DNA from 2 places in the Exiguobacterium sp. s145 genome. Region 2 is predicted to be linked to the other one. Evidence: a T-box and tRNA genes for the amino acid it is inferred to sense, from the RefSeq annotation. Region 2 holds a T-box; the other holds one or more tRNA genes.
What was found. The T-box of region 2 lies ahead of ileS (isoleucine--tRNA ligase). A T-box ahead of a tRNA ligase gene usually reads a tRNA of that ligase, here a tRNA-Ile.
Positions count from the first base shown of each region.

Region 1 (15,873 bases), on a different contig from region 2:
CCAGTCCTTAAACGGTTTTAAGAGTTGCTGCATCCGTTTCGAAGAAGAATAGGAACTGACGAGTGCCAGAGCTAACCGGTCTTTATGCGTCATTCCTTTTAAATCGGTATTGGTCAAAAGGTAAAATGTTTGGTTGGAACGGGTATCCGGATTGATGTACTGTCCGCAGTAAAGTAAGCGGCTGGCGGAATCGAGTAATCGTAAGTCAGCCGCCCGGTTCGGAATGATATCGAGTGTGACCAGTTGCCGGTAAATTGATTTAGCGATCGTTCCGAGATAGTTCATCCGGTCACGGTTGACTTTGTAATCACTTTCCAGCTGGTACAGACTTTCTTCGCGTACATTCTCGATCCGCCGCTGTTCCTGTTCGTGTAAATCATATTCGTAGACAAGGCCTTCCCGTAACCCGTAATTACTCATCACGAACTGTTCTGCCTCGATATGTAGTGCCAGTTCATGAATTGCGATTAATGCAGGTAAGAAGATGTCAACCCGGTCCTTAGATAATCCTTCGACTTTCATTAACTGTTTAGGGGCTTTGTCTTTGAGCTCATCAATCAATTTCCCCAACTCTTTCGATCGGACTTGGTATTGGTGGATACCATGCAGAGGATAGTCGAGTGTAGATTGATGAATGCGGACAAAGTTTCGAGCCGATCCGCCGACACCGATTAAAGGAAGTTTTTTGTTTTTCAACCATGGAATTTCATCGAATTGTTCCCGCAAGAATTTAATCAGCTTCTTTTGTTCACCAAATGTCATGGTCTCTCCGGAAAGGAATTGCCGCGTCAGTGTGACCGCACCAAAAGGAAAACTGTGATAGGCAATCATTTCCCGGTTCTCAATTAACGTGACTTCCATGGAGCCGCCACCGATGTCGACAGAATACCCGTCGGTTAGGAAAGTAGAGTTGATGATGGCGAAATAGCCGTAATAAGCTTCCTGCTCATCGGACAGCACCCGCATCGTAAAGGGTGTCTCCTGTTCGACAGCATGAACGATGTCCTGCCGGTTACTTGCATTCCGGATCGCGGCTGTCGCCACACAAATCGTTTCTTCGACATGATGCGTAATACCGATTTCGTGAAAACGCTGCAGTGTTTCACAGAGCAAGCGGATTCCGACAGAATCGAGAGCACCTTCCGCATCAATATGAGCGGAGAGTCGAGCGACGACCTTGACGTTGATTTTTTCAATATATCGACCGGAATCGATTGGATGGAAAATGACATACCGGATCGAGTTGGAACCGATATCGATGACTGCTAACTCATTTTTCAAAACAAAACCGCCCCCTTTGAGTACTCAATCCATCTTTTCCCGAATCGGGGATTCTGAAAACGACAGCTTGTATCCTTTTATTGTACCTTGTGCATCTCCGGAAAACCGTCTATTCACAAAAAAGTTACATCGGTTGCAACGCAGGGGGGCTGGCGCTATAATAAGACAGTTGATAAGACGTAATTATTCCGTTTTAACACGAGACGGAAGGAGAGAATAGACATGACCGAACCAATTACAGAACCAATTATTGAAATCAAACAACTGACATATGATTATCCGGACCGGCGCGTTTTAAACGAAGTGACGTTTAATGTGCAACAAGGACAATTTCTCGCCATCGTCGGTGAAAATGGCTCCGGGAAATCGACGTTGATCAAGTGTATGCTCGGCTTATTAAAACCGAAGGGAACGATCCGGTTGTTTGGGCAAGATCAAGCGGCCTTCAGTGACTGGTGGCGCATCAGTTATGTTTCACAAAAAGCGGCATCGTTTAATTCAGGGTTTCCGGTCACGGTCGCTGAAGTCGTCGAGATGGGGCTGTATGCGAAAAAAGGATTATTTCGGCGCGTGACAAAACAGGATCGCCAAAAAGTAAGGACGGCGCTTGAAACCGTCGGTATGTGGGATCGGCGTGATTCGAAAGTCGGTGACTTATCCGGCGGTCAGCAACAGCGGGTCTTTATCGCCCGTGCGCTCGTTAATGATCCAGATCTGATGATACTGGATGAACCGACGGTCGGAGTCGATCAGCGGTACGTCAAAGAGTTTTATGAAATCCTGGAAGAACTGCGGCGTGATAACAAACGGACGTTTGTTCTTGTGACACATGATATCCACTTTGTCAGCAAGCTGGTGACGGATGTGATTCATCTCGTCGACGGACGGCTCGGTTGTAATTGTGGTATTAAAGAATACTGGGAACTGGATGAACAGACGATTCGGTCCTTGTATCCGGTTCCGGGGCGTGTACTGATACACGAAGGGGAGGTCGTCCAGTGATTGAAGCATTCATGACATTGAAGTTTCTGCAATATGCACTTGTCGCGGCTGTCCTGATCGGTTTTACGGCTCCGTTGATCGGTTCATTTGTCGTCGTCCGGCGGATGAGTTTAATTGCGGATGCGTTATCACACGTCACCCTGGCCGGAATTGCCCTCAGCCTGCTAATATCCGGGATGGTGGCGAGTCTTGCTGATTTGAATCCGCTTTACCTCGGGATCGTGACATCGGTCATCGCGGCGTTGACGATTGATTGGCTTCGCGCGAAGTATAAACATTTTCAAGAGCTTGCCATTCCGATCATCATGGCGACGGGGATGGGACTCGGTGCGATTTTTATCAGCCTGGCAAACGGCTTTTCGATGGACCTTGTGTCCTTTTTATTCGGAACGGTCTCCGCTGTCACCTTGACGGATGTCTATACGATTTTGATTGTCACAGGTGTCGTCATTTTATTTGTAATTGCCTTTTATAAAGAGTTATTATTCTTATCATTTGACGAGGAACAGGCACGCGTTTCCGGAATTCGTCTTCGGTTGGTGCATATTCTGTTTATGATCGTTGTTGCTTTGGTAATTGCGATTAGTATGCGGGTCGTCGGGATTTTGCTGGTATCCAGTTTGATCACCTTACCGGTTGCGGCAGCACTTCGACTTGCCAAAAGTTTTAAAGCGACGATTTTTTATGCCATCGTGTTTGGAGAAGTGGCAACAGTTGCCGGCTTGATTCTGGCGTATCAATTTGATTTAGCGCCGGGCGGTATGATTGTCATGCTGGCGGTCGCAGAACTTATTCTCATTATGGTGATTGAACGGTTTTGGATCGGAGGGAAATTGCATGAAAAAAAACATCGAACAAGCGCGTGAACGGATGAAGGCATCCGGTTTCAAAATGACGCCCAAACGTCTCGATTTATTGGCCTACCTGTTTGAAGCCAACCGTTATGTCAGTGCGCGGGAAGTGGCGGAGGAGTTGCGTGTATCGCATCCTTCACTCAGCTACGATACGATTTACCGGAATTTAAATGATTTTGCGGCAATCGATATTTTGGAGACGACGGAACTCGACGGGGAAATGAAATTTCGAGCCGCCTGTCAGTCGGGTCATCATCACCATCACCTGATCTGCCGGACATGCGGCAAGACGGAGACACTAGATGTCTGTCCGATGGAATGGGTTTCGCCGATTAAGGACTCTGGTTTTGAGGTCGAGGATCATAAGTTTGAAATTTACGGACGCTGTGCCGCTTGTCAGAAATAAGCGAGATGCGTTTGAAGAGTGTAACGAAAGCGACAACTGATAAAGGAGAGGGGCGGATCGCATCCGGCCCTCTCTTTTTGCTGAAAATCTCTTGATTCGTCCCGGCTTGAAATGAAACAAAACGGGAATAGGACGAACAGAGGTGATGAAAATGATTTATGATGCACAAGAAGCTCGCCAAATTGATGAATGGGCAAAGACATCCGGTTTACCGCTGGAAGTATTAATGGAACGAGCGGGTAGTGAAATCGCAAAGCGAATCAAGAACAGGCATACGAGGGAAGAGCGGATTCTGGTGATGTGCGGGACAGGAAATAATGGGGGAGACGGTTACGTGATTGGCCGTGAACTCGTCCGGGACGGGTACGACGTGACGATGCATGCGCCGTTCGGCGAGGTGAAAACCGCGACGGCTCATCTGCATCAGCACTATGCAGAAAACTTCGGTCTCGCAACGGAGGCAGTCTGCGGACAATACGACGTAATCGTCGATGGTATCTTTGGAACCGGATTTGACGGATCCCGACTGACGAAATCGATCCATGATGTATTTGACTGGGTCCGTGAACAAAAACAACAAGGAGCAAAATTATACGCGATCGATATACCGAGCGGCATTCCGTCCGATCAAACGAACGGGTTTTCCGGACAAGCGATCCGGGCTGATGTGACTTTTTCACTTCATGCCTTTAAGCGATCCGCCTTCTTGTTGAAGACGGCTCCGTTCTTTGGGAAGCTGGAGAAGATCGATTTGGGATTGCCGGCTTTTGGGGGATGGCAACTGATGTCCGAATCGATTGCGCCGTTATTGACCCGTGATCCGTACGGTCATAAAGGGACATACGGAACGGCACTGTTGATTGGCGGAAGCGAGACGATGCCCGGTTCGATTCAACTGGCTGCCCGCGCAGCATTACGATCTGGAGTCGGGAAATTACAAGTTGCAACGGTTCCGACAGCACAAGTCGGACTCATCATGAACGCACCGGAAGCGATGGTTCTCAATCAGACAACGACAGCCATTCAAGAGATGCTCGATCAGGTGAATGTCGCGGGAATCGGCCCCGGATTGACTTCAGATTCGATTTCCGATTGGATCGAGCTCTTATTTGCACAAGACATTCCGGTAGTTCTTGATGCCGGGGCATTGATTCGCGACAGCTATCCGGAACGGAAGGCGGAGATTGTCGTCACGCCACATATCGGAGAATTTGCACGGATGACGAAACGGACTGTCCGGGAAATCCAGGATGACTTATTCGGACAGGCAAGCGAATATGCGGTCTTGCATCAAGTGATCGTCGTCTTGAAAGCCCATGTGATTCTCATTGCAACACCAGAGGGCAGTGGTTACGTGATCAACGGAGCATCCAGCGGGTTGGCGAAAGGAGGCAGTGGCGATACGCTGTTTGGTATCCTCACAAGTCTGCTTGGTCAAAAAGAATACTTTAAACACATCCCGGTTGAACAGTTGATTGCACTTGGTGCATCCTGGTACGCCCAAGCATCCAAGCAGGTCGAACAACAGCTTCATCCAAGCAGTATCGTGGCGACAGATGTGATTGATCAACTTGGACGAGTAAAGAACTGAGCAAAGAGGTCTATTTCTTCAATTATAAAGAAGTAGATCTCTTTTGTTAAAAGAATAATTGCTGGCAGAGGAAGAGCAGGAGTATGATGAAGTGATGCCGAATGGCTAAACAGTCTAATCTTAAGAAAGGAGGAGACAGATGCCCGTTAAAACAGTAGATGAGATTGTCCGTAATCAACAGCGTTGGATCGGAAATTTTGCGTTGTTCTTAATGAGCGTCGGCGCCCTGATTTTTTTAGGGACGACGGATCATACCATTCGAAATGCCTATTTAAATCAGTTGACGACTGTGGCTGTTTTGCTTTCTATTGGAATCATAACCTTTTTGATCAGCCGCAGTCGGTTGACAGCTCATCATAAATCACACTTTCTGTCCGTCATGTTACTGAGTATTCCGTTCGCTTCCATCAGTATGTTACCTTATGCCTCAGTCACCGTCTGGGCCAGTTGTTTTTTATTTTTAATGATCGCCTTGATTGCCTATGACCGGATCATGATTTGGTATGCCGTTGTCCTCATCGTCGCGACGAACGTATTCATCATGGTGCGCTCAGATACGATTCTTGTGGAGATTGATCCGACAGATCATTACGCGAGGCTTGGGATGATCGGGATTGCCATCTGTATCGCTTTGATCATCAATCATCTGCATCTTCGTAATCTCAGTCGCCTGCAACAACTGGCAGATCAATTGCATGAGTCGGCCCGCCACGATTTACAGACGCAACTGCTTAATGTCCGCGGACTGGAAGAACGATTTCTGCATGTGGATCAGAAGAATCTGTTACTGGTCGGTGTTCATCTGGAAAACTACCATGAACTCGCACGATATTTTGGAGAGGAAATTCAGCAACAGGTCTTAATTGATTGTATCGAACGTCTGAAAACATTATTACCTCCTTATTTGACGATCGTGCGAGTTGAAGGCGGAACGCTGATGGTCGTCATGGAGAAACCGCCCGGCGTATCGTGTGAGGAGGAAATGACACGTCTCAGTCAGCGTATGTCTGCTCCGTACCAGGTCGAAAACCATCAAATTTATGTTAATCTCTATATTGTCATCGATGACGGGGAAGTCGATCAACTCAGTATGACAAAACGGATTCACCAGATCACCTCTGCCTTTCCGGAAAGTATCCGGGATTCGGCAAAAGTGATGTGCCTGAATCAAGAATGGCGCAAAGAACAATCGCTTCGCGTTGAAGCCGCCAAAGCATTGTCGCGAGCGGATGTAAATCATGATTTTTACCTGGTCTACCAATTGCAGTATGATTCCAATCAGGACCGTTTCATTGGATTAGAGGCCTTGATTCGCTGGAATACGACCATTCCGGGAGCAGAACGTCCGACGGTTTTCATTCCAATCGCAGAAAAGAGTGACTTGATCATCCGGTTGGGCGAGTGGGTTTTCGAAGAAGGATGTAAAACAAGAAAACGGCTGATTGGTCTCGTTCCGGAAGAGTTTAGTCTGTCGGTCAACGTATCTCCGCGGCAATTGACGGATGAGTCGTTTATGCCGTTTATTGAGCGGATGCTGCTGAAATACAGTTTGAAGCCGAAGCAGATTAAAATTGAAATTACTGAAAGCCAGTCTTTGGATTTTGAAAGCCAACCGATTCTCCGGGCATTACGCCGGATTAAGACATTGGATTTCCCGGTCTCATTGGATGATTTCGGGACAGGACATGCTTCGTATCATGTTCTGGAACGGTTATTGCCGCTTCGTCAGCTTAAAGTACCAAAACAATTCATTGAACAAGTCGAAGAGTCTGAAAAAAGACAGTCGATTTTAGAGTCGATTTTTCAGTTGAGTCAATCGATGCATGTGGAATGTATCGTCGAAGGGGTTGAGACGGGAGAAGAGGTACAAATTGCAAAAGACATCGGAATTCATTTATTCCAAGGTTATTTTTTTGCAAAACCGGTTCTGCTCGAAGAAATCATCTGTTTACTGGAAACTAAAAAAGCGGAAACGACAGAATAATGTCGTTTCCGCTTTTATTGTTTCAGCGAATTGGGGCAAATTTATGAATTTGTTGAACGGCCTCATTCCAGGAAGAGACACGGACGATATTTTCAGGGACGGGACGACGATTATAAGGCGCATCAAACAAAATGACGGGAATCGATGTGTCTTCTGCAATTTGAATCGCATTTTCGAGACGGTCCTCCATGAAGAGATCAAGTGACAAATCACGGACGACTTGGACTTTGTCGTGTGAGCCGGTCATGATCAGCGAATCGAGCGGTAACTCATGCTGTTTAATCCATTCTTCCGTTACGGGACGAACGATTTCTGACCGGGCCGTCACGTAATGGAGATCATATTGTTTTCTTAAATCCCACAGGTGCTGTTTGACAAGTTCTTGCGGGATGGATTCACGGTAGATGCCGAGTTCATGACCCGATTTGACCATGAATTCCCAAAACTCGATTTGCTGCATATCCGTATAGGTATGAAGTTCGTATTCAGAGGCCATCTCAAAATCAATCGATGTTCCGAGATATTTGTTCATATAGTTAAAGCACGAAGAAGGATGAGTGATTGTTCCATCAATATCAATTCCGATTTTCACTTACATCACCAACATTCTATAAATTTTCTGCCACTAGTATAACATAATCGAAATGCGGAGACGAAAAAAAGAGCCGCTCCGGGAAGAGGGCTCTTTTGACTTAAGCTTGGCTTGCTTTTGCGGCTTCTTTTTCCGCTTCTTTTTCAAGAACGATCGCATCGATTTCTTTTTTCAATTCTTCGACCATCGTTGCTTCCGGAACTTTACGAATGATTTCCCCGTGACGGAATAACAATCCTTCGTTACGGGCACCGGCAATTCCGATATCGGCTTCACGGGCTTCCCCGGGACCGTTGACGGCACAACCGAGAACTGCAACTTTAATGTTAACTTGAATTTTATCGATATAATCTTCGATTTCTGCTGCAATCGCCATTAAATCGATTTCAATCCGTCCGCATGTCGGGCACGAAATCAATGTTGCTGCGTTAGCAGCAAGACCAAATGATTTCAAGACTTCTTTTGCAACTTTGACTTCTTCGACCGGATCGGCAGAAAGAGAGACACGGACTGTATTCCCGATACCGCGTGATAGAATCGCTCCGAGACCGGCAGCTGATTTTAAAGAACCTGTCCGTAAAGGACCAGATTCCGTGATTCCGACGTGCAACGGATAATCAAACGACTCGGAAGCGAGTTGATATGCTTCAAGCGCTAATTGAACGTCAGATGCTTTCAAGGAAACGATGATATCGTGGAAATCGAGATCCTCAAGAATCTTAATGTGGTGCAAAGCACTTTCGACCATCCCACGAGCTGTCGGATAACCATATTTCTCAAGAATGTGTTTTTCAAGTGAACCGGCGTTAACACCAATTCGAATTGGAATGTTTTTCGCCTTTGCTGCGGTAACGACCGCTTCGACTTTCTCGCGGCGTCCGATGTTACCCGGGTTGATTCGGATTTTATCAACACCCGCCTCAATTGCCATGAGCGCAAGTTTATAGTTGAAATGAATATCTACGACAAGCGGGATGTTGATCCGGCTCTTGATTTCTGCAAGTGCTAGCGCATCACGTTCTTCTGGACAAGCAACGCGGACGATTTGGCATCCTGCTTCTTCAAGGCGTAAAATTTCAGCGACAGTCGCTTCGACGTCGTGTGTTTTTGTTGTCGTCATACTTTGGATGATGACTTCATTATTTCCACCAATGACAAGGTCCCCAACACGAACGGGACGAGTCTTAGAGCGATGGACCATTTTCGGCATATCGAAAATCTCCTTTTGTGGCATAACGCCAGATTGTTTGTGACTACTTGTACTATCATATCGAACTATTCCCTAAAAATCGAGAAACAAGAACGAAAATTGAACATTTACAATTGTTTAACACGAATAGTGGAAAGTCAATCCGTCGCCGGATGGACGTTTTTTTCCTTCAACAGATTCATCCATCTAGTTTCAAGAAGACGGACGGGATGATTTTTTCTTTAGTCGGGCAAGCAGGAGCGGGGTTAACGAATAAATCAAGTGCCCGGCAATGATGAAGACAACTCCTAAAGTCGGATAGCCGAACTGATACAGGAAAACACCGATTGGAAAGGTCCAGATGTTTGCGGCGACCGTATAAGGAAATACTTGGCGAAACGCCCATGGTCTTGGCAAAATCCACTGAATGAACCAGCGATTCAGATAGGAAACGGATAACAGGTACAACAAAATCGCGATTGCGATAAAAATGAAGTGCAGGATAAACCAAATGATGAACGGAATCGACTGCTGGAGAAAGATGCTGTCAATGATTGTTGACCACAAGGAAATCCATGCTAATCCACAAAAATAAAGGGAGACATCAGCGAGACGAGTCTTTAAAAAACCGCGATTTGGAACTAAGGTAGTTTGTAAGTAATTAAGTAGTTGACTTAAAAAATGCAATTCAATCACTCTTTCTTCTGTTTTATAACAAAAAATAAATTAGTTATAAACCCTTTTTTTAAAGGGTTTATCTGTTTTGGTACAGATTAATAAAACCTTAACAATCGAATGTGTGAAAAACTATTTACAAGTTCATCAGACCTTTACATAATAGGGGGGTTGAAACAATGAATTCTTAACAACAAATCAATTCCACTTTTTATATGAGGAGATGACAAGATGAACTATGATTTACAGGAAATGATTTTCACCTTTATCGGTGGACTCGGTATTTTCCTATTCGGTATTAAGTATATGGGAGATGGTCTTCAAAAAACAGCGGGAGACCGGTTACGGTACATTTTAGATAAATATACCTCCAACCCGTTTCTCGGGATTTTAGCGGGTATCGTCGTTACGGTCTTGATCCAGTCATCATCCGGAACAACTGTCATCGTCGTCGGTCTGGTCAGCGCCGGATTAATGAACCTGCGTCAAGCCATCGGTGTCGTCATGGGGGCGAACATCGGAACGACCATCACTGCCTTTATCATCGGCTTTAACGTGAAGGAAGCGGCACTCCCGGCGATTGCGCTCGGAGCGTTCTTGATTTTCTTCTTCAATAAAGAACGGATTCAATACATCGGTCAAATCTTCTTTGGTTTCGGGGCGCTCTTTTATGGATTGACGCTCATGGGAGACGGAATGGCACCGCTTGAATCAAGCGAATGGTTCCGTGATTTGACGGTATCGATGTCGGATAGCCCTTTGCTCGGTGTTTTTGTCGGAACGGTCTTTACTATGTTGGTCCAATCATCCTCTGCGACGATCGGGATATTACAAGAATTGTATGACGGCGGAATGATCGATATCAAAGCGGCATTGCCGGTCTTGTTCGGTGATAATATCGGGACGACAATCACAGCAGTCCTTGCGGCACTCGGGGCTTCGATTGCGGCAAAACGGACAGCCGCCGCACACGTCATCTTTAACATCGTCGGGACAGTCATCTTCTTGCTGGCTTTACCGCTGTTCTCAAGTTTCATAACGTGGATCACAGGTGCACTTGATTTGGAACCGAAAATGCAGATTGCCTTTGCCCACGGAACGTTTAACGTCGTCAATACGCTGATTCAATGCTGGTTCATCGCGCAAATCGCATGGCTCGTCCAAAAAGTCGTCCCTGGAACGGATACGACCGTCGATTCAAAACCGCGCCACCTCGATCAAAATATCCTGAACCAGTCGTCGTCACTTGCGTTAAGCCAGGCGAAACTGGAAGTGTTGCGGATGGGAGAATTCTCGAAAGACGCACTTGAAAAAGCACATCGTTATACGCAATCACACGATAAAAAGGATGTTTCGGATGCCGGTCAGATTGAGTATGCGATCAACCATCTGAATACGGAAGTGACAAGCTACCTTGTTAAAGTCGCCGCGCATGACTTGTCCGAGCGGGAATCGAATGATCATTCCCTGCTCATGCATGCCGTCAACGATTTTGAACGGATCGGGGATCATGTCGAAAACGTCATCGAGTTGGTCGATTTCCAGATCGTTAACCGGATTACGTTTACTGAAAAAGCGAAAAAAGAATTGGATGAAATGTATATCCTGACGCAAAAAATCGTTGAGACCGCCATTAAAGCAGTCGAACTGGATGATGTTTCATTGGCACGCCGAGTGCTTGAACTGGAAGGGAAACTCGATTCACTGGAACGTTCCTTCCGCAAGCATCATGTCTTACGGGTGAATGCAGGCGAATGTACAGGTCAAGCCGGTATGATTTTTGTTGACTTGCTGTCGAACCTGGAACGGATCGGGGATCATGCCGTTAACATTACGGATTTGGTGCTTGAACAACGTTCCGGAACGGCATGAAAGAAAATATGAGAGAAGAGGAATTTCTGAAAAGAAATTCCTCTTTGTTTTTTTAAGATAATTTATTGACATTTCAGATCGATTTTAGTAATCTGATATTAGTTGTTTTTAACCATCATGGCGGTGTAGCTCAGCTGGCTAGAGCGTACGGTTCATACCCGTGAGGTCGTGGGTTCGACTCCCTCCACCGCTACTATTACTTAAGGACCCTTAGCTCAGCTGGTTAGAGCTGACGGCTCATAACCGTCCGGTCGCAGGTTCGAGTCCTGCAGGGTCCATTGTATAAACGTACACTCTTTTTTTAGGGTGTGCGTTTATTTTTGGTTGCTTGGGGAATATTAAAGATATTGTAATAATGTTAATACAATAATATTCATACTATGGCAATTTAAGGGAGAGCGAAGAGAGATGGAACGTAACCATACGATGATGCAGTTTTTTGAGTGGCATGTAGAGAATGATGGGAAGCATTGGCAACGCTTGAAAGAGAGAGCGCCGGAACTGCGTGCTGCAGGCATCACATCTGTTTGGATTCCACCAGCGTCAAAGGGACAATCAGATGAAGATACAGGGTATGGCATTTACGATGTCTATGATTTAGGAGAGTTCGACCAAAAAGGAACAGTCCGCACGAAGTACGGAACAAAAGACGAGTTGATCGAAGCCATTCAAGTCGCACATGAAAATGATATCGCCGTTTACGCCGATGTCGTCATGAACCATAAAGCGGCAGCCGATGAGCTCGAAACGATTAACGTCGTGGAAGTACATCCGGAAGACCGTTCGAAAGAAATTTCAGAAGAGTTTGAAATCGAGGCCTGGACGAAGTTTACGTTCCCGGGACGAAACGGTAAATACTCGGATTTCATCTGGACACATGAATTCTTTAATGGAACAGATTTTGATGCACGGGAAGAAAAAACGGGTGTCTTTAAGATTTCCGGTAAAAATAAAGATTGGAACGATCAAGTCGACAACGAATTTGGGAACTATGATTATCTGATGTTCGCTAACATCGATTACAATCATCCGGAAGTCCGACAAGAAATGATCAACTGGGGAAACTGGTTTAAAGAAACAATCAATTGCCAAGGTTTCCGTTTGGATGCCATCAAACACATCAACTATGAATTCGTCAACGAGTTCGCGAAGTCGATGATCGGAGACGATCCGGACGGTTTTTATATGGTCGGCGAATTTTGGAAGTCGGACTTAGATGACTGCCGCCAGTTCTTAGACAGTGTCGATTATACGATTGATTTGTTTGATGTGCCGCTTCACTATAAATTCCATGAAGCGTCGCAACAAGGACAGGATTTTGATTTGACGACGTTGTTTGCGGATACACTCGTCGAATCCCACCCGACGAATGCCGTGACATTTGTTGATAATCATGATTCCCAACCGGGCGAATCGCTTGAGTCGTGGATCGATGACTGGTTCAAACAGCATGCATATGCCTCTGTTTTATTACGCAAAGACGGTTATCCATGTGTCTTCTACGGAGATTACTATGGTGTGCAAGGACCGCATCCGGTCGAAGGTAAAAAAGAGATGATCGATGCGTTGTTGTATACGCGTTACCATAAAGCATACGGTGAACAGGAAGACTATCTGGATGATGCACATTGCGTCGGCTGGGTGCGTCGCGGTGTCGAAGAATTCCCGAACTCAGGATGTGCCGTCTTGCTCTCAAATGCGGATATGTGTGAAAAACGGATGTTTGTCGGCGAAACACGTGCCGGAGAAGAGTGGTTCGATTATACAAATCACCAAGAAGAGCCTGTTGTGATTGATGAAGAAGGTTTCGGTGTTTTCCCGGTTCCAGGTGGCGGTGTCTCGGTATTCGCCCCGCGTGACGAACAGTAATTTCTGAGGGTCATTGCTTGCGCCTGACCAACTATTTTTGCTAGTCTTAAAGAGTACTGAAATTCCGAAAATAGGATAAAGGGGGACATGAAAATGTCAAAATTTGAATTACCAGAACTCGGCTACGCTTATGATGCGCTGGAGCCACATATCGATGCTCGTACGATGGAGATTCACCACTCTAAACACCACAATACGTATGTCACTAACGTGAATGCAGTACTTGAAGGGTCAGAGCACGAAGGGAAATCACTTGAAGAATTACTTCAAAACCTGGATTCACTTCCTGCAAACATTCAAACAGCTGTCCGTAACAATGGTGGCGGTCACTGGAACCACTCGTTCTTCTGGAAACTCTTGAAAAAGAACGATGGAGCAACTCCAACTGGAGAGCTTGCTTCAGCAATCGACGAATCATTCGGTTCGTTTGATACGTTCAAAGATGAGTTTACAAAAGCAGCAACAACACGTTTCGGTTCAGGCTGGGCGTGGCTTATCGTTGACGGCGGCAAATTAGCAGTCGTTTCAACACCAAACCAAGACACACCAGTCATGGAAGGGAAAACGCCGATTCTTGGACTTGATGTTTGGGAACATGCGTATTACCTCAACTATCAAAACCGTCGTCCGGATTACATCAACGCATTCTTCAACGTCGTTGACTGGGATCACGTGGCAAAACTTTACGCTGACGCAAAATAATCGTGAGATTAAACATCGGTTCCTGTTCTGGGAATCGATGTTTTTTTTAATGCGGAAAATGATGGGATAGGTTGTTATGGAAAGTTTCCTTCTATATAATGAAACAAGATGACTTTTTGAACGATAGGGGAGTACGCCATGGCGAAACGAATCACGGTGAAGGGAAAACGGCGGAATCATCTGCCGCTTCGCCTTAACTTAATGTTTTTTGTAGTATTTTTATTGTTTGCGATTTTAATCTTTCGCTTAGGTGTCGTCCAGATTGTGAATGGTGAAAAGATTTCACGGGAAGTCCAGAAGACGGAAATGATCGCATCGAAATATGAAGTTCCGCGCGGAAAGATTTATGACCGGGACGGAAGGTTGTTGGTCGATACGATTTCGAAATATTCAATTGTCTACCGTCGTTCCCAAAATACGAAAGTCGACGAACGGATTGAAATCGCCTCTCGTCTTGCGGCGATTATCAATCTTCCGAAAGACGATTGGAAAGTAACGGAACGCGACATGAAAGATTACTGGGTAGCCGTCAACGGTGAAGAATCAGATCGACGCTATAAGCAGGCGGTAGAAAAACGTTATCCAGATGCGGAAAAGCAGAACAAGCTGTCGATTTCGGAACAGGATCAAATCCGTCTCGATACGATTACGAAAAAAGATATCGACTTTGATGATAAGACGATGGAAATCATCGCTATCAAACACAACATGGAAGTCGGTTATGCGCTTGACCCGCAGCTCGTTAAATTAGGAGCGAGCGCCAAGGAAATGGCGATTATCGATGAGAACCTTGAAGATTTAAAGGGTGTATCGGTAGAGCCGTTTTATGAACGTTCTTATCCGTATGAAGGAACGCTGCGGAACATCTTCGGGAAGTACTCAAAAATTCCCGCTGAACAGCAGGCGGAGTTTAAAGCAAAAGGATACAGTTTAAATGACCGGGTCGGAACGTCATTCCTTGAACAGCAGTATGAAGACCTGCTCCGCGGGAAACCGGCATACGATGTCTATGAAACGTTTAACGGTGAACCGGTCGGTGAGCCGAACCGGGAAGAAGGCGAGTCCGGAAAAGACCTCGTCTTAACGGTTGATGCAGAATACAACAAACAAGTTGATCAAATCCTGCAGCAGGCGATCAAGATGGGCCGCGGCATGGGAAGCGGTTATCTGAAAGAAGGATATGCCGTTGTCATGAATCCGAAAACCGGTGAGATTTTGGCCATGTCCGGTCAAAAGCTCGATACGGCAACCAATAAATTCAGTGATGTTGCGATCAATAACGTGTTGACTTCCCTGCAAATCGGTTCGACGATTAAAGGGGCAACGGTCGCGATGGGACTTGAAGAAGGCGTTATCCGTCAAAACGAAGTCATCAATGATGCACCGATCACGATTGGTGGTACGAAAAAAGGATCGTATGTGAATATGGGACCGATTACGGACTTAACGGCACTAGAGCGTTCGTCAAACGTCTACATGTTTAACATTGCGATGCGGATGGCAAAATATCCGAGTAACGGTGTCGCCGGTGCAAGCGTCGATGCGGCGGCAGCGATTATGCAGAATTATTACAGTCAGTTTGGTCTCGGTGTGACGACAGGCATCGATTTGCCATACGAAGCCAAAGGGGTACAAGGGACGCCGGACCGTGTCACACTCTTGATGGACCGAGTGATTGGTCAGTATGATGCTTTTACACCGCTTCAAGTGGCGCAGTATGTTTCGACACTCGCAAACGGCGGATACCGGGTGCAACCGCACTTCTTAAAAGAAGTCTTGGCTTCGAACTCGATTGAAGACGAAACGAAAAAAGTCGATTACAGCTTTAAAACGAACTATTTAAACCGGATTGAAGT
Region 1 covers NZ_JACSMV010000007.1:11,006-26,878, reverse strand. The annotation lists gene KNQ07_RS07775 (Ppx/GppA family phosphatase) at 1-1,281, opposite strand, end outside; gene KNQ07_RS07770 (metal ABC transporter ATP-binding protein) at 1,504-2,283, shown strand; gene KNQ07_RS07765 (metal ABC transporter permease) at 2,280-3,149, shown strand; gene KNQ07_RS07760 (Fur family transcriptional regulator) at 3,121-3,543, shown strand; gene KNQ07_RS07755 (NAD(P)H-hydrate dehydratase) at 3,689-5,134, shown strand; gene KNQ07_RS07750 (GGDEF domain-containing phosphodiesterase) at 5,274-7,118, shown strand; gene KNQ07_RS07745 (5' nucleotidase, NT5C type) at 7,141-7,710, opposite strand; gene ispG (flavodoxin-dependent (E)-4-hydroxy-3-methylbut-2-enyl-diphosphate synthase) at 7,811-8,920, opposite strand; gene KNQ07_RS07735 (hypothetical protein) at 9,113-9,466, opposite strand; gene KNQ07_RS07730 (Na/Pi cotransporter family protein) at 9,806-11,446, shown strand; tRNA gene KNQ07_RS07725 (tRNA-Met) at 11,566-11,639, shown strand; tRNA gene KNQ07_RS07720 (tRNA-Ile) at 11,651-11,724, shown strand; gene KNQ07_RS07715 (alpha-amylase) at 11,855-13,315, shown strand; gene KNQ07_RS07710 (superoxide dismutase) at 13,409-14,017, shown strand; gene KNQ07_RS07705 (peptidoglycan D,D-transpeptidase FtsI family protein) at 14,156-15,873, shown strand, end outside.
Region 1: it encodes a tRNA-Ile, which carries the amino acid that the T-box ahead of ileS (isoleucine--tRNA ligase) is inferred to sense. The anticodon was not compared.

Region 2 (15,873 bases):
CCGTTTTATTAGAAAAACGTCAAGACTCTAATTCAAGTTTTTTCAACTGGCTGATCTCAAACGTCATCTCTTCCGGCAACGGTGCTTCGAAATGCAACATCTCGCCGGTCCGCGGATGCTTGAATCCAAGAACCGCAGCGTGAAGCGCTTGACCGTTCATTTTCATCGTTTTACGTGGGCCGTATTTCGGATCTCCGGCAAGCGGGAAACCGATGTAACGCATGTGGACACGGATTTGGTGCGTCCGTCCTGTTTCGAGTTTACATTCGACGACCGTAAAGCCTTCATACCGTTCGAGAACACGGAAATGTGTCACAGCTGCTTTCGAGTTTTTATCTGTTACCGTCATCCGCTGACGGTCATTTTTGTCACGGCCGACCGGTGCTTCAATCGTCCCGAGTTCATGTGGAATCTCGCCGTGGACCAGTGCGATATAAAGACGCTCTGTCGTTTTGTCTTTCAATTGTTGCGCCAACGATTCATGAGCCAAATCATTTTTAGCGACCATCAAGAGACCTGATGTGTCTTTATCGATCCGGTGGACAATCCCCGGACGTTTGACGCCGTTGATGCCGGACAAATCCTGGCAATGATGGAGCAAGGCATTGACGAGTGTTCCCGATACGTGACCGGCTGCCGGATGCACGACCATCCCTTTTGGTTTATTAATGACGATGACGTCGCTGTCTTCATAGACGACATCCAGCGGGATATCTTCCGGTAGGACTTCAAGCTCGACCGCTTCTGGGATGCGAACAAGGATTTCTTCTGTTCCAGACATCTTGTAGTTCGGTTTCACGATCCGTCCGTCTACTTCGACGTGACCCGCTTTTAACCAGTCCTGGACTTGTGACCGGGACCAGTCTTGTTGTTCAGCTAACCATTTATCAATTCGACCGGTAGCACCATTGGCTTTAACAGCCCATTCATTTTGTTCATTCATTTAATCAATCGTTCCCTTCTTAGTCAAACGCTCTTCAAACATGACGCTGATCAGCATCAAAATAACACCAAACGTCAAACTGACGTCTGCGACATTAAAAATCGGGAAATTATACCCGAACGGATAAAAATGAAAAAAGTCGACGACTTCTCCACGGGCCATCCGGTCGATGAAATTTCCGACCGCACCGCCGAGTAACAAGGCGACACTCCAAGCAAATACTTTGTTTTTTGTGCCTTCTTTGTAAAGAAAATAAATCAGCCCGATGACGACGACCAGCGTAATGACGAAGAAAAAACCGAATTTCCCTTCAAGCATTCCCCAGGCGGCACCACGATTCCGGTATGAATTTAAATAAAAGAAATTGGGAATGATCTCAATCGCTTGACCAATCGTCATCTGTTGGACGACGATCCATTTCGTCAATTGATCCACTCCGACGAGTACAGCAGCAATCGCTAAGTAAAGCCACATTCTTTTTTCCTCCACATCCAAAAATAATGAGGGACCGCTACGAAGTCGCCGTAGCTGCCCCTCCCTGATTCATTATAAAGAATTGACGACTTCAGTACAACGTGGGCAAAGTGTCGGATGAGCCGGATCTTGTCCAAGTTCAGTCGAATATGTCCAGCAGCGTTCACATTTTTCGCCGTCTGCTTTCAGAACAGTGATGCCTGTCGTTCCGTACGATTTCTCGGCCGAAGCGACAAACTCGATTTGCGAAACTTGCAATAGTTGTTCGAGGTGATCGATTGTCGCAAGCAACGCTTTCGTTTCGTCATTCGGTGCAAGCAGGAGTTTCGCTTCGAGCGTTTTCCCGACAAGTTTCTCGGCACGTGCTTCTTCGAGTGCTTTTAGGACATCATCGCGGAAGACGAGGAAACTGTTCCATTTCGCGATCAATGCAAGACCTTCTTCCGTCATTTCCGGTGCTTCCGGAAGATCCGTCAAGAAAATACTCGCCGTCTCGACGCCGGGAACGAATTCCCACGCTTCGTCGGCTGTATGCGGTAAGACCGGTGCCATCAGTTGTAACAATGTGACGACGGTATCATACATGACTGTTTGAACGGCACGACGCGCCGGTGCATCTTCTTTTTCGATGTACAAGATATCTTTCGTGTAATCGAGATAGAACGAAGACAAGTCCAGGACACAGAAGTTATGCAACAGTTGATAGACCGCCATGAAGTCGTACGCATCGTACGCTGCCTTTACTTTACCGACAAGTTGATCGAGTTTCGTCCGCATGAAGCGATCCGATTCCGGCAAGTCTTTAAATGCCACACGGTGCGTCGTGTGATCGAACTGGTCGAGGTTTCCGAGCAGGAAGCGAACCGTATTCCGGATTTTCCGGTAAGATTCCGATACTTGTTTGAAGTTGTCCATTGAAGCACGGACATCTGATTGATAATCGACGGAAGCCACCCAAAGACGAAGAATTTCCGCTCCGAACTGTTGCATGATTTGGATTGGTGCAATCGTGTTTCCGATTGATTTCGACATCTTCCGCCCTTGACCGTCAAGGACGAATCCGTGACTGACGACCGCTTTATAAGGTGCTTTCCCTGTCGTTGCGACGGATGTCGAAAGAGACGAGTTGAACCATCCGCGATATTGGTCAGACCCTTCCAGGTACAAGTCAGCCGGACGCTCGAGTTCCGGACGTGTCGCGAGGACACCGGCATGGGATGAGCCGGAATCGAACCAGACGTCCATGATATCCGTCTCTTTTTTGAAGATGCCGTTCGGGCTTGCCGGATGCGTAAAGCCTTCCGGTAACAGATCAACGGCTTCGCGCTCATACCAGACATTTGATCCGTGAGCGGCAAACAGATTGGCGATGTGGTCGATTGTTTCCGGTGTGACGATTTCCGTACCGTCTTCAGCATAGAAGATCGGCAATGGGACACCCCACGCGCGTTGACGGGAAATGACCCAGTCTCCGCGGTCTTTGAACATGTTGTGAAGACGTGTTTCGCCCCACTCCGGTACCCACTGAACTTCTTTGATTTCATCGAGGATCTCCGCCCGGAAATCTTTGATCGAAGCAAACCACTGTGGTGTCGCCCGGAAGATAACCGGTTTTTTCGTCCGCCAGTCGTGCGGATACGAGTGTTTGATGAACGACAGTTTTAACAATGCACCGGCTTCTTCTAGTGCCACACCGATTTCTTTGTTGGCATCTTCATAGAATAATCCTTCAAAACCAGGTGCTTCTGCCGTCATGACCCCTTTGTCGTCGACCGGACAAAGGACATCAAGACCGTACGCTTGACCGATTCGGAAGTCATCTTCCCCGTGTCCAGGCGCAGTATGAACGACACCCGTCGCTTCTGCCGTGACATGATCGCCGAGCATGACAAGTGATTCGCGGTCATAGAGCGGATGTTTCGCTTTGATGTATTCAAAGTCGGCTCCGTCGAAGACACGACCAATCGTCGCACCTTCCCAGCCGAGGGCTTCGATGACTTCCGGTACGAGTGTTTCGGCGACGATATAGCCTTTTCCTTCGTGCTCAATCCGAGCATACGTCAACTCACCGCTGACAGAGATCCCGAGGTTCGCCGGAATCGTCCAAGGTGTTGTCGTCCAGATGACGAAATGATCTGTCGGCTCCAGGATGTTTTTTCCGTCCATGACTTGGAACGCCACATAGATTGCAGCCGAACGTTTATCCTGATATTCGATTTCTGCTTCTGCGAGAGCAGACTCCGAAGACGGCGACCAGTAGACCGGCTTTTTCCCTTTATAGATGTATCCTTTATTCGCCATATCACCGAACAGACGGATTTGTGCCGCTTCGAATTCCGGTTGTAACGTGATGTATGGATTGTCGTAGTCACCGAGAACACCAAGACGCTTGAATTGTTCCCGTTGGTGATCGACTTGCTCTAATGCATATTTGGCACACAGCTCACGGAATTCTGCGACCGACATCGACTTCCGGTCGACACCCGCTTTTTGAAGCGCTGTTTCGATCGGAAGTCCGTGCGTATCCCAACCCGGTACATACGGAGAACGGAACCCGTTCATCGACTTGTAACGGACGACGATGTCTTTTAAGACTTTGTTTAATCCGTGTCCCATGTGGATGTCTCCGTTAGCGTAAGGAGGACCATCATGAAGAATGAATGTCGGCTTGCCGGCATTTTTCTCCTGGACGGCTTCATACAGGTTCATCTCGTTCCAACGTGCCTGCATATCCGGCTCACGTTTCGGCAGGTTTCCCCGCATTAGAAATTCCGTTTTCATCATCAATAACGTATCTTTGTATTCCATCTGGCATTCCCTCACTTATCTGAATTTTGCGTACAAAAAAAGCCAAACACATCCCCTGATAGGGACGAGTTGGCTTGAACTCGCGGTACCACCCTACTAGCAACCCTGAAAAACGGATTACCACTTAAGAGCCTGATAACGGAGGCGAAACGGTGGAACTTACTGAACAGGTTCAGTTCCACACTCAAAGGGGATACCTTTTATCCTTGACTGATCGGGCTCACACCGGTCCCCGATTCGCTGACAGTATTTAGATAAAAGACGTGTCCTTCTCAATGATTTAACTTATACGACATCGTCGTCATTATACGCAACTGCCGGAATCTCGTCAAGCACACCCCGGGTCGAACTATCAAATGCATCCCAGTCGTGGCTCGTCAACAATTCCATCTGTGCGTCGATCAATACTTTGAATCGATTACGGTACAATTCGATTTTTTTACGCATCTGTTCGACTTCAAAATCAGTCCGCTGCGCTCGGCGCTGTGCCGCATCCTGCAGTTGTTCGGCTTCCCGTTCTGCTTGTTTGACGATGAGGCTCGCTTCTTTCGTCGCATTCGCTTTGACTTCTTCTGCCGCTTCTTGTGCCACGATGATGGATTTGTTTAGCGTTTCCTCCATCGAGCTGAAGTAATCGACACGAGACTGCATGTTTTGAATGACTTCTTGCTGTTGACGGTTTTCCCGGAGCAACAATTCAAAATCTTTGATGACTTGATCAAGAAATTCATTGACCTCATCTTCGTCATAGCCGCGAAACTTACGTGTAAATTCCTTATTGTGAATATCAAGTGGCGTCAATGGCATGATGAAATCCTCCCTCAGCTTGTTGGTTATCCTTTTAGCAGACCGTATTGCAGTTTGATCCGGTCCCGTTTCGTTGAACCGAGTACGGCAATCAACTTGACACGTCCCGTTCCGCGAAGTGACAGCAAATCGCCTTCCTCTAACAAAAAGCTCGGATCTTCAACGATTTTATAATTGACTTTACTTTCACCCTGCTTAATCAGGCTTTGCGCTTTTTGTCTTGAAAATCCAAGGATTTCACTGACGACCGTATCAAAACGGAGCGAACTGACAAATCCCAGTTCTTCCTGCCATTCTTGATCCTTGATTTTCAACTGTTCTTCTGAATCCACGAGTGACAACCGGATCTTGGTTTTCCCCGCACGATCGACGTTCGCTTCAATATAAGAAGCCACTTCTTTCGCGACGGCGAACTGGACGAGTTGATCTTGGATGACGACGTCACCGAATTTCCCTCGTTTTAATCCGACGTTTAGTAATGTCCCTGTCACCTGGCGATGCGAGAGCTCGACGAATTTTGTGGGATAATGGATACGATAAATGGCGATATCAAAATCGTTGGCATCAAGCTCGTAATAATCAGGGGCAATGAGGGCACGCTGTCGTTCCGCACCTTCAAAACCGCCCTCAAAAAAGAGGGCACATTTTGTTCCGACAAGTTCTCGGGTAATCTGTTGTTCACGCGGATCCAGAAAGTCTGTCACTTTAAATGTGTAGGTCGCTTCGACATGGTCGATCCAGTTTAGGACGAGATCGACGAACTCCCGCTCATGTCCGCGATAATGATCATAAACGCTCATTAGAAGAAGATCGCTCGAATGCCTGCCTGTGCCAAATTAAGCACTAAAAAGGCAACGATAGGTGAAATGTCAAGCATACCTCCGATGGGCGGGATAATCCGTCGGAACGGTGCGAGGAAAGGTTCGACTAACATGGCCAGGACTTGACCGAATCGTGATTCACGTGCATTTGGGAACCACGATAATAAAATATAGGCAATCATGACGTAGCTGTAATATTGAAGTAACGTGCTGAGTGTACGACCGATTGCGTACATGACTTGCGAATCCATGCTTACCACCCCTTATGGTTGATATCATCTTCACCGAGCAGATTTGAGATACTTCCGGCCAGCTCGACGTTGTTCGGTACACAGAGGAGTGTATTTTGACTGATAGTCGTAATCGTTCCATCAAGAGCAAACACGACACCTGACAGGAAATTAATCATTTGGCGTGATTGATCTTTAGACATCCGTTGCATGTTCACGATGACAGCACGATTTTGACGAAGATGTTCGCCGATTTCCTGTGCTTCGTTAAACACACGCGGCTCACTGAGAATGACTTGTGATTTCGCCTTTTTTGTATGAATGGGTACGATGTTCGATTGTCTCACAGGGTCCTCCTTTTGAGTAACAGTAGGGGTAGAATCCTCATAATACTCGTCATATTCTTGCTGTGATGCACCTCTACCTTTATTTATTGTAGCATCATTTTCATATTCGAGTTCATCTAAATCGTCTGTATTACCGAGAAATAGATTTTGCATTTTTGTTTTGAATCCCATATCAATTCTCCTTTCGTATATCTAGGCAATTTATGACTGGACTAACGTCGTACCGATTCGGACATATGTCGCGCCTTCTTCAATGGCAATCTGATAGTCCGATGACATCCCCATCGACAATTCCGTGCACGGTGCATGCGGGAGTTGACGGGTTGCCACTTCGTCTCGCAAGACACGAAGTGAACGAAAAACAGAACGGAGTACTTGTTCGTCTTCTGTCAACGGAGCCATCGTCATCAGTCCGATTACACGGACCATCGGATATTGTCCTACCTCATGCAAAAATGAGTGAACATCTTCCGGATCAATCCCCTGCTTGGATTCTTCACCAGAAACGTTGACTTGCACAAAACAATCGACTGGCTGCTTGGCACGTTTATTGATTTCTTCCGCAAGATGCAAGCGGTCCAAGGAATGTAACACGTCAATCCGATCAATGACTTGCCGGACTTTACGGGTCTGCAGTGTTCCGATAAAATGCCACTCACAGGCCTCACGTCCTAAGACCGTTTGTTTGTCGGTCAATCCTTCCGGACGATTCTCACCCAGTGCCGTTATACCTGCCGCCAGCAACTCCGCCGCCACTTCACTTGAAACTGATTTCGTCACGCCGATCAATTGTACCTGCTTTTTTTGATCGGTCTTTTCATACGCCTGTTTCATGTTTTGTCGGACTTGTTGTACATTTTCAGAAATTGACATCGAGAGACTCCTTTACAATCAAACTGGCAAACCGTCCACCATGATCCCCATGACGATAGGAGAAGTAGTCTTCCGCCTGGCAGTTCGTACAGATTCCTGTATCCAGCACATCACCGACACCACTGCGTTCGGCTAACATGGCATTGGTTTTTTGAAGTGATAACATAGCTTTTCCGTCTTCTTTTTTAGTATAAGGAGACTCTTCCAAGTTCAGTTGGTCAACCGCCTCAAGAACAGGACCATCTACTTCATAACAACATTCCCGGATCGAGGGTCCGATCACCATCTGAATCGAAGAACGTTCGGCACCGGCTTGTTCCATCTTTGTCAATGTGGCTTCGACGATGTTGGCAACCGTTCCGCGCCAGCCAGCGTGAACGTTTGCAATGATACCGGTCCGCGGATCACAGAAAAGGAGCGGCACACAGTCTGCAAACAGCATCATCAATAAGACGTTTGAATCCGTTGTCACCAGTCCATCTGTACCCTTGATTGCCGTTTCGTAATCTGCGGCTCCACGACCGGACTCGAGGGTCGTTACTTGCTCGACATGATTGCCGTGCACCTGTTCAGCCCATACTGAGTTTTCCAGGGCTAAATCCAGTTGCCGCACGATGACTTCACGATTTTTAATGACACCTTCCGGATCATCTTTTACATGCAGTCCTAAGTTGCCTTGACCGTGAGGTGCTGAAAACTTTGTCGTAAACGCTGCACGGACCGTTCCTGTCGGGGTATCCCATTTTATCCATTGACCAAACATCTCATCCCATCCTTTTTTAAAAAAAGAGGTGTCGCTTACGCGACACCTCTTGATCTAGCAGTCGTGTCCCGGGAATATCGAATTAACGATTATTCCGGCGAAGGAAAGAAGGAATATCCATCGTCTCTTCGACATCTGACCCTTTTGCTGATTCTTGGTTCGAGCTAATAGGTGTCTCTTCGACTTGCGGTTTAGGTTCTTCAGCTACTGGTGATGGTGTCGACGCCTGCTTTTTCTTGAGCAGGTTTTTCATCATTTCTTGTGCTGACGGGATTTCAAAATCGAGTGGCTCGTTTTCGAATTCCGTTGCGATGACCGTAACAATGATTTCGTCTTCCAAGTTGTCATTGATGACTGATCCGAAGATTAAGTTGACTTCTTCGTCCGCAGCGCTTTGAACGATTTGAGCAGCTTCCGTTACTTCGTAAAGGCTCAAGTTCGCACTACCGGTGATATTCATCAAGACGCCTTTTGCACCTTCGATCGATGTTTCAAGCAATGGACTCGAAATCGCTTTTTTCGCGGCTTCTGTCGCACGGTGTTCACCCGTTGCAACACCGACACCCATCAATGCTGAACCTTTTTCCGTCATGATCGTTTTAACATCCGCGAAGTCCAAGTTAATGAGACCCGGAACGGCGATTAAGTCCGTAATCCCTTGAACACCTTGACGAAGCACGTTATCGGCTTCTTTAAAGGCTTCAAGCATCGGCGTGTTACGATCGACGATTTCAAGCAATTTATCATTCGGAATGACGATGAGTGTATCGACTTTTTCTTTAAAGTTCTGCACGCCTGAAACAGCATGTTGCATCCGTTTGCGGCCTTCGAACATGAAAGGTTTTGTGACGACACCTACTGTCAACGCACCGATTTCTTTAGAAATTTCAGCGATGACCGGTGCTGCACCTGTTCCGGTACCGCCACCCATTCCTGCTGTTACGAAAACCATATCGGCACCAGATAGAATTTCTGTCAACTGTTCGCGGCTTTCTTCGGCAGCTTTCTTACCGATTTCCGGATTTGCTCCGGCACCAAGACCACGTGTCAGTTTTGCTCCCAGTTGAAGTTTTACATCCGCCTGTGACATGTTTAGAGCTTGTGCATCCGTATTGACAGCGATGAATTCTACGCCTTGGACACCATGTTCAATCATTCGGTTGACAGCGTTTGAACCACCGCCACCTACTCCGATGACTTTGATTTTAGCTACTTGGTCCATCATTTCATCAAAATGCAACATAAAAGGGGCCCCCTATTTTTTTACTGATAATTTTTTATTTAGCCGAAAAATTTCTCAAAGAAACTGCTGAATGACTTCCGCTCTTTTGGAGGCTGTTCCTTCTGTGGTCGCTCTTCGCGTACTGAAGGTTGGGAAGGGTGTGCAAGTAACTCTTCTTGCTCACGTCCTTGTGCGGCTATTCCCTTTTCGTCCGCCCGGTCAAACCCTGACTTCGAAACGGCACTGCGTGACAGCACGTAGCGTAACATTCCGGCAGCGACAGCATATTTCGGATGACGAATCCCTAAGCTGGCTGGTTGATACACGTTCACGCTTTGTTTAAAGATCCGCTTACCGAGTTGGTCAATTCCTGGTAAGGAAGAACTGCCGCCACAAAGAATGATGCCGCTGTTCATTTGTGCATATCCGGCTTGTGTCATTCGTTTCTGGATCATTTCAAAAATCTCTTCCAGACGGGCTTCCAGTACAAAACCGATCTCCGTCTGTGGTTCGAAACAGTGTTCTCCGTTAATCGTCACGTAGGAAACTTTCTCTTCCGGGTCTCCGAGTGCTTCCAGTGCGACACCATATTCTTCTTTGGCGAGTTTTGCATCTTGGTATTTACAATTCATTTTATACGTCAAATCGCGTGTCAGATGATCTCCGCCATACGAAAGTGTCGTTGAGTACACTAAATCATTTTTTTCGTAAATTGAAAGAGTGGTCGTTTCATGTCCGATATCAACGATTCCGACACCGAGTTCCAATTCATCAATCGAAGCTGCAATTCGTGAGACGGCCAAACTTTCCAGCACATACCCCGCAAGTTCCAACCCAGCTCGTTCGATGGAACGTTTGATGCTATGTAGAATCGTCTTCGCTCCGATAATCAGCTTCCCTGTCACTTCTAGACGATAACCGATCATGCCACGTGGATCTGTGATCTCCGTCTGCTGATCGACAGTAAACGTTTTAGGTAAAACATCGACAACGCTCAATTCGTTTGGAATCCGCATCACCATGGCAGAATGAAGGACATCCTTCACATCATCATCCGTGATTTCGTTATCTTCCCCTTTGATTGATGTCATCCCTTGGCAATCCTTGACTTGGATGTGCTCACCGGAAATTGCTACATATACTTCACCAATCGGTTCACCGAGTGTGCGCTCCACTTCTGCAACCGCTTGTTTAATGGCATTTACTGTTTGATCGATGTCGACGATGACACCTCGCTTGACGCCTGCAGATGGTGCAGACCCTTCCGCTAAGACATTCAGTGTTCCACCTAGAAGTTCACCGACGATGAGTTTCACTTCCGATGTCCCAATATCTAGTGCGGCAATCGTACCTTTCGTTTCCATGGGAGTGACACCTCCACTTTCATAATACTAATCCTGTCGTTCCTGTTTATATTTACAGGAATCGAGACAATCTTCTTCTCGTTTAAGTCTACACTATAAAAAACCTCACGAAAAGAAGTTATTGTCTAACTTACCCATCTAATAGATTACGATTTGATGACGATGTGTCCGCTTTCCTACTAATGAAAACAAACGTTTGTCAAACCCGTCTAATACAGGGTGTTATTTACTATTTTTTACCTTTATATGGTTTGAAATAGATACCACCATCAATGGTAATCGTTCCTGTTTTACCTTTTGGCAATGCAGAAATCACTTTGACATATTCATTCAACGAGTTAGAAAAAGCCGATGTACTCAATAAGACGGTATTTCCGTCCGTCATGAATAACTTTAATCCGCCTTTGTCGGTCTGGTCATTGGCTACGATTTCCGAAATCCGGCTCCGGACTTTCGGCTCGATTTTAACGAGTTCCTTTGTCAGACGTTCCAAGGACTGATCCGTAAATCCGGTTAGAATCGGTGCATCAAACAATTCTTCCTTCGACTTTCCGGGAATAATCGTTCCGTCCGCTAAGACGATCCGGGCGCCCGGTTTGTCTTTGGCATACGCGATTTCTTTTTCTTCGACGACATCCACTTCATAATGGTGTAAAAACGTTTTTTTCATCGTCGCTTCGCGAATACCCGGAACATCTTCAATCCGTTCCAACACGGCTTCTTCCGACACATTGAAAGCATGTGTCTCCTTCACCTTAATACGTGATGCTTGAATGATGTTTTCCTTCTTGACGTTCACGGTGCCAGTGACATCAAATGTCGCGACACGCGAGAAACTCGATTGAAGATAGAAGACGACACCAATCAATAGACCGATCAGGATGAGGACATAGATTAAACGCCGGTTCGCCTTTTTCCGACGCTGCTCACGGACATATGGAATTTTATCTTCTAAGCTGCGGACAGTCGCATCCATCTTCGGCTGTCTGGCCGGTTGTTGTTCCTTCACGTAAGCCTCTCCCTCCATTATGTTTAATTTCAGTACCTTATCGGTCTATTCCTGCAATGCTTTAGTTTTTTTGCTGAATCAACCGTAATAATTCATCGACCAGATCACTTGCCGCATTTGGCATACCAAGCGCAAGTGACGCTTTTGACATGTCCGCTTGATCGGCAATTGCTTTCGTACAAGCGTCGAACAATCGGTCTCCCGTCAACTCGGATTCCCGAATCAACAGACTGGCTCCTGTCTCGACGAGTGACGAAGCATTCACTTCTTGATGATTTTCCGTCACGTACGGGCTTGGAATCAAGATACTCGGCAAACCGAGCGTCGTCAATTCAGCTAACGTACTTGCACCGGAACGCGAGATGACAAGTTGACTCGCTTTTAAAATTAACGGCAGATCATAAATGAACGGACGCAATTGAATCCGGTCGGGTAATGTGCCGAGCTGAGCCTGAATGTCTTCGTAGTGCACCTGTCCCGTGACGAACAATAACGACCAGTCAGTTTCTGTCAGCTTGGGAATCATGTCGACGACTGCTTTATTGATGGCTGGTGCCCCCCGGCTGCCGCCGTAAACGACAATCAGAGGACGATCTTGTTCAAAACCGTATTTTTGTTTTTCTTCGACTGGATCAATCTGCAGCATCGCAACTTCCGAAGCACGGGGATTCCCGATTAAAATCGTCTTCCCTTCATTTTTGCCGAAATGATGACCAGATCCCTTAAAGGACAAGGCCACTCGGTCAACATAACGCGCCAGGAACTTATTCGTGATTCCCGGTAAACTGTTTTGTTCATGGACGAGTGTTTTATATCCCATCTTCGCTGCTGTGTATAAAACCGGACCGCAGACGAAACCACCCGTTCCGACCACGATATCCGGTTGGAAGTCGCGCAAAAGCTTCCGGACGCGGACAACACTTTTTAAAAAGCGGAAACCGGTCTTGACGTTTTCAAACGATAAGGAACGGCGGATTCCCGAAATTTCAATCGATTCGAAAGGAATACCCGCTCGACGGACGATATCTGCTTCGAGTCCATTCTCTGTTCCGATGTACAACACTTCGCATGGCGTCCGACGTTCAATTTCTCGAATCATCGCCAACGCCGGATAGATATGTCCACCGGTGCCTCCACCTGAAACTACGATTCTCATTTCATCATTCCTCCTACTTTTTGGACAGAACGGATGAAATGTTCGCCGCGTTCTTCGTACGTTTTGTATTGGTCCCAACTGGCCGATGCCGGAGACAGCAAAATGATATCCCCGGGTTTCGAGACATCAAATGCCGTGGCAACGGCTTCTTCCATCTCACGTGTCACCGTCGAAGCAATCTGTTGCTCGGTCGCTAAATCGGCGAAGCGTTGACCGGTCTCCCCGAGTCCGATGACATGTTTGACATGGGTCATCACACTTTTCAACGGTGTTAAATCTGCACCGCGTTCGAGTCCACCGCAAATCCAAATGATCGACGATTGAAAACCGGACAGTGCTGCTTCCGTCGCAACATTGTTCGTGGCTTTTGAATCATTGTAGACCTTTCGTCCGGCAAACTCACCGATGTATTCTGTCCGGTGTGCTACTCCGCCAAACGTCCGCAAGACGTCTTGAATCGCTGTCAGGGAAATCCCGAACGGTTCAATCAATGTCAAGGCAGCCAGGACGTTTTCGAGGTTATGACCACCGCCGAGCGCCAGCTCACGGACCGGGAGAATTTCTGTCTGACCGACAAAAATCATATCGTTTTCGATGTGTGCATACGCATCTTGGCGACGTGAGAACGTCAACCGTTCGGCTGCTGCTGTTTCGCTTAGGCGCATGACTTCCTCGTCATCCGCATTGACGACCAGTCGTCCGGCTTCATCCATGTTTGAAAAGATTCGTGCTTTGGCTGCCGCATAAGATGTAACATCCCCATGGTAATCAAGATGAGCCGGCGACAGGTTCAGGAACGCCGCACTGACTGGACAGAAGGATTCGATGCCCATCAATTGAAAACTGGACAACTCAATGACGATGACATCGCCTGCTTCTGCCTGCTGGGCAACCTCAACTGCCGGGAAACCGATATTCCCCGCCAGATGAACACGTTTTGATCCCCGTTTTAATAGTTCATGAACGAGCGTCGTCGTCGTTGTCTTGCCGTTTGATCCTGTAATCGCCACCCAGTCCGCTTTTGTTGAACGATAAGCCAATTCCACTTCCGTCCAAACCGGGATGCCAAGCTCCAGTGCTTTCTGTAACAATGGAATCTGATAAGGGATCCCCGGGTTTTTTACGATTAAGTCTGTTCCATCCAACAAGGATAACGGATGACTTCCGAAGAGGGTTTCGACCTTCAAGGATTCAAGCGTTTGGACGTCATTTTCCGAAGGCGTCCCACCATCGTTCACCGTCACGACAGCGCCTGCCTTCACAAGATAGGTCGCTGCCGCAATTCCGCTTTTCGCAGTCCCAAGGACCAATACTTTTTTCTTCTCCAGCTCAGAACTCTTCATCATTAAATCGCTCACTTTCTTGACCACGAATTTCAATTACACGAACAGATAGGCAATTAACGCCACGATTAAGCTAATCGAAGCAAATGTTCCGACGATACGCCACTCACTCCACCCGACCATTTCGAAATGGTGGTGAATCGGACTCATTTTAAAGATCCGTTTCCCTGTCGTCTTGAAGGAAATAACCTGCAGGATGACCGATAATGTCTCGACAACGAATACAATGCCGATCAGTACTAACAGTAATTCCAGTTTCAATAAGATCGATAAACCGGCAAGCGCCGCTCCTAAAGCCAGTGATCCCGTATCGCCCATGAAGATTTTAGCTGGATAGACATTAAACACAAGGAATCCGATCAACGCACCGACAGCTGAAAAGGCAAACAAGGCAACCCCCGGCTCATCCGCGATAAACCAACCGTAAAGACCAAAGAACAGGAATGTCGGAATCGCCGTAAAGGATACGAGTCCGTCCAGTCCGTCCGTCAGATTGACCGCATTCGAGAATCCGACGAGCCAGAATAACGCGACGAGCGGATACAGAATACCGAAGTCAATCGACCATGTCGTAAAAGGAATCGCCAGGTACGTAGCTTGACTCGAAAATCCGCCGCTCAACCAGACAAACAAAAGACCGACGACAATTTGTCCGATTAATTTTTGTTTTGAGTTTAAACCAAGATTACGTTTTTTAACGACTTTGATATAGTCATCGATAAAACCGATCGCTCCGTAAGCAAGCGTCAAGAACAATAACGACAGATGGCTCCGGTCCAGATCTCCCATCACTAAGAGCACAAGCAGGCTGCCGATCATCGCCAGCAATATGACGATTCCACCCATTGTCGGCGTCCCGGATTTCACTTGGTGCCAATCCGGACCTTCTTCGCGAATCTCTTGACCGAATTTAAGACTGTGTAAAAAAGGAATCGCTTTTGGCATCACGAGGACGACAACCAAAAACGCAATAATTAAACTGATGAATAATGTGATCATTGCAAACACCTACTTTTAAGGATTAAGTTTCATTTAGAAATGTAAAAATTTGTTCCAGTGCCAGTCCACGCGACGCTTTCAGCAAAATAACGGTTTGCTGGCCGAGCAAAGGTTGGAGCAGACGCGCTGCCTCTTCGACCGTGTCCGCAAATTGGACTTGGACGGTCGGATCTGCAATTCCATCCGCAATATAACGCCCTTTCCCCCCTACAAGGATAGCATGGGATACAGGAAGTGCAATCTTCTTCCCGACAGAGGCATGCAACAGACGTTCCTGTTGACCGAGTTCATACATATCACCGAGGACAACGACCTTATTCGTAAATCCGTCGAGCGTTGCAATCGTTTCAATTGCCGCATTCATCGATGTCGGACTGGCATTATAGGCATCGTTGATGATGGCCGTTTGCCCGTACATTAAACGTTCCATCCGCATCGGTGTCAATTGTACGTCATTCAATCCTGCCTGGATGACGTCATCGGTAAGTCCCAGTGCTTTTGCTGTCGCAATCGCGTATGCTGCATTCCGGACTTGATGTTTACCGAGGACCGGTATGCTGAACGTCGTCCCGTCAAATTTAAACGTCGTTCCGATGAACGTCGCTTCCGCCTGTTCGATGACGTACGTATTGGTCGCATGATATCCGATCCGTTCAGCCGGCACTTCTCCTAACAACGGCTCGTCGCCATCTACGAAGAGATGACCGTTCGGTT
Region 2 covers NZ_JACSMV010000001.1:277,547-293,419, reverse strand. The annotation lists gene KNQ07_RS01455 (RluA family pseudouridine synthase) at 20-943, opposite strand; gene lspA (signal peptidase II) at 944-1,417, opposite strand; gene ileS (isoleucine--tRNA ligase) at 1,490-4,225, opposite strand; T-box leader at 4,283-4,510, opposite strand; gene KNQ07_RS01440 (DivIVA domain-containing protein) at 4,511-5,032, opposite strand; gene KNQ07_RS01435 (YlmH family RNA-binding protein) at 5,059-5,832, opposite strand; gene KNQ07_RS01430 (YggT family protein) at 5,832-6,104, opposite strand; gene KNQ07_RS01425 (cell division protein SepF) at 6,107-6,430, opposite strand; gene KNQ07_RS01420 (YggS family pyridoxal phosphate-dependent enzyme) at 6,632-7,303, opposite strand; gene pgeF (peptidoglycan editing factor PgeF) at 7,290-8,066, opposite strand; gene ftsZ (cell division protein FtsZ) at 8,149-9,309, opposite strand; gene ftsA (cell division protein FtsA) at 9,348-10,652, opposite strand; gene KNQ07_RS01400 (cell division protein FtsQ/DivIB) at 10,882-11,661, opposite strand; gene murG (undecaprenyldiphospho-muramoylpentapeptide beta-N-acetylglucosaminyltransferase) at 11,723-12,817, opposite strand; gene murD (UDP-N-acetylmuramoyl-L-alanine--D-glutamate ligase) at 12,814-14,163, opposite strand; gene mraY (phospho-N-acetylmuramoyl-pentapeptide-transferase) at 14,197-15,159, opposite strand; gene KNQ07_RS01380 (UDP-N-acetylmuramoyl-tripeptide--D-alanyl-D-alanine ligase) at 15,182-15,873, opposite strand, start outside.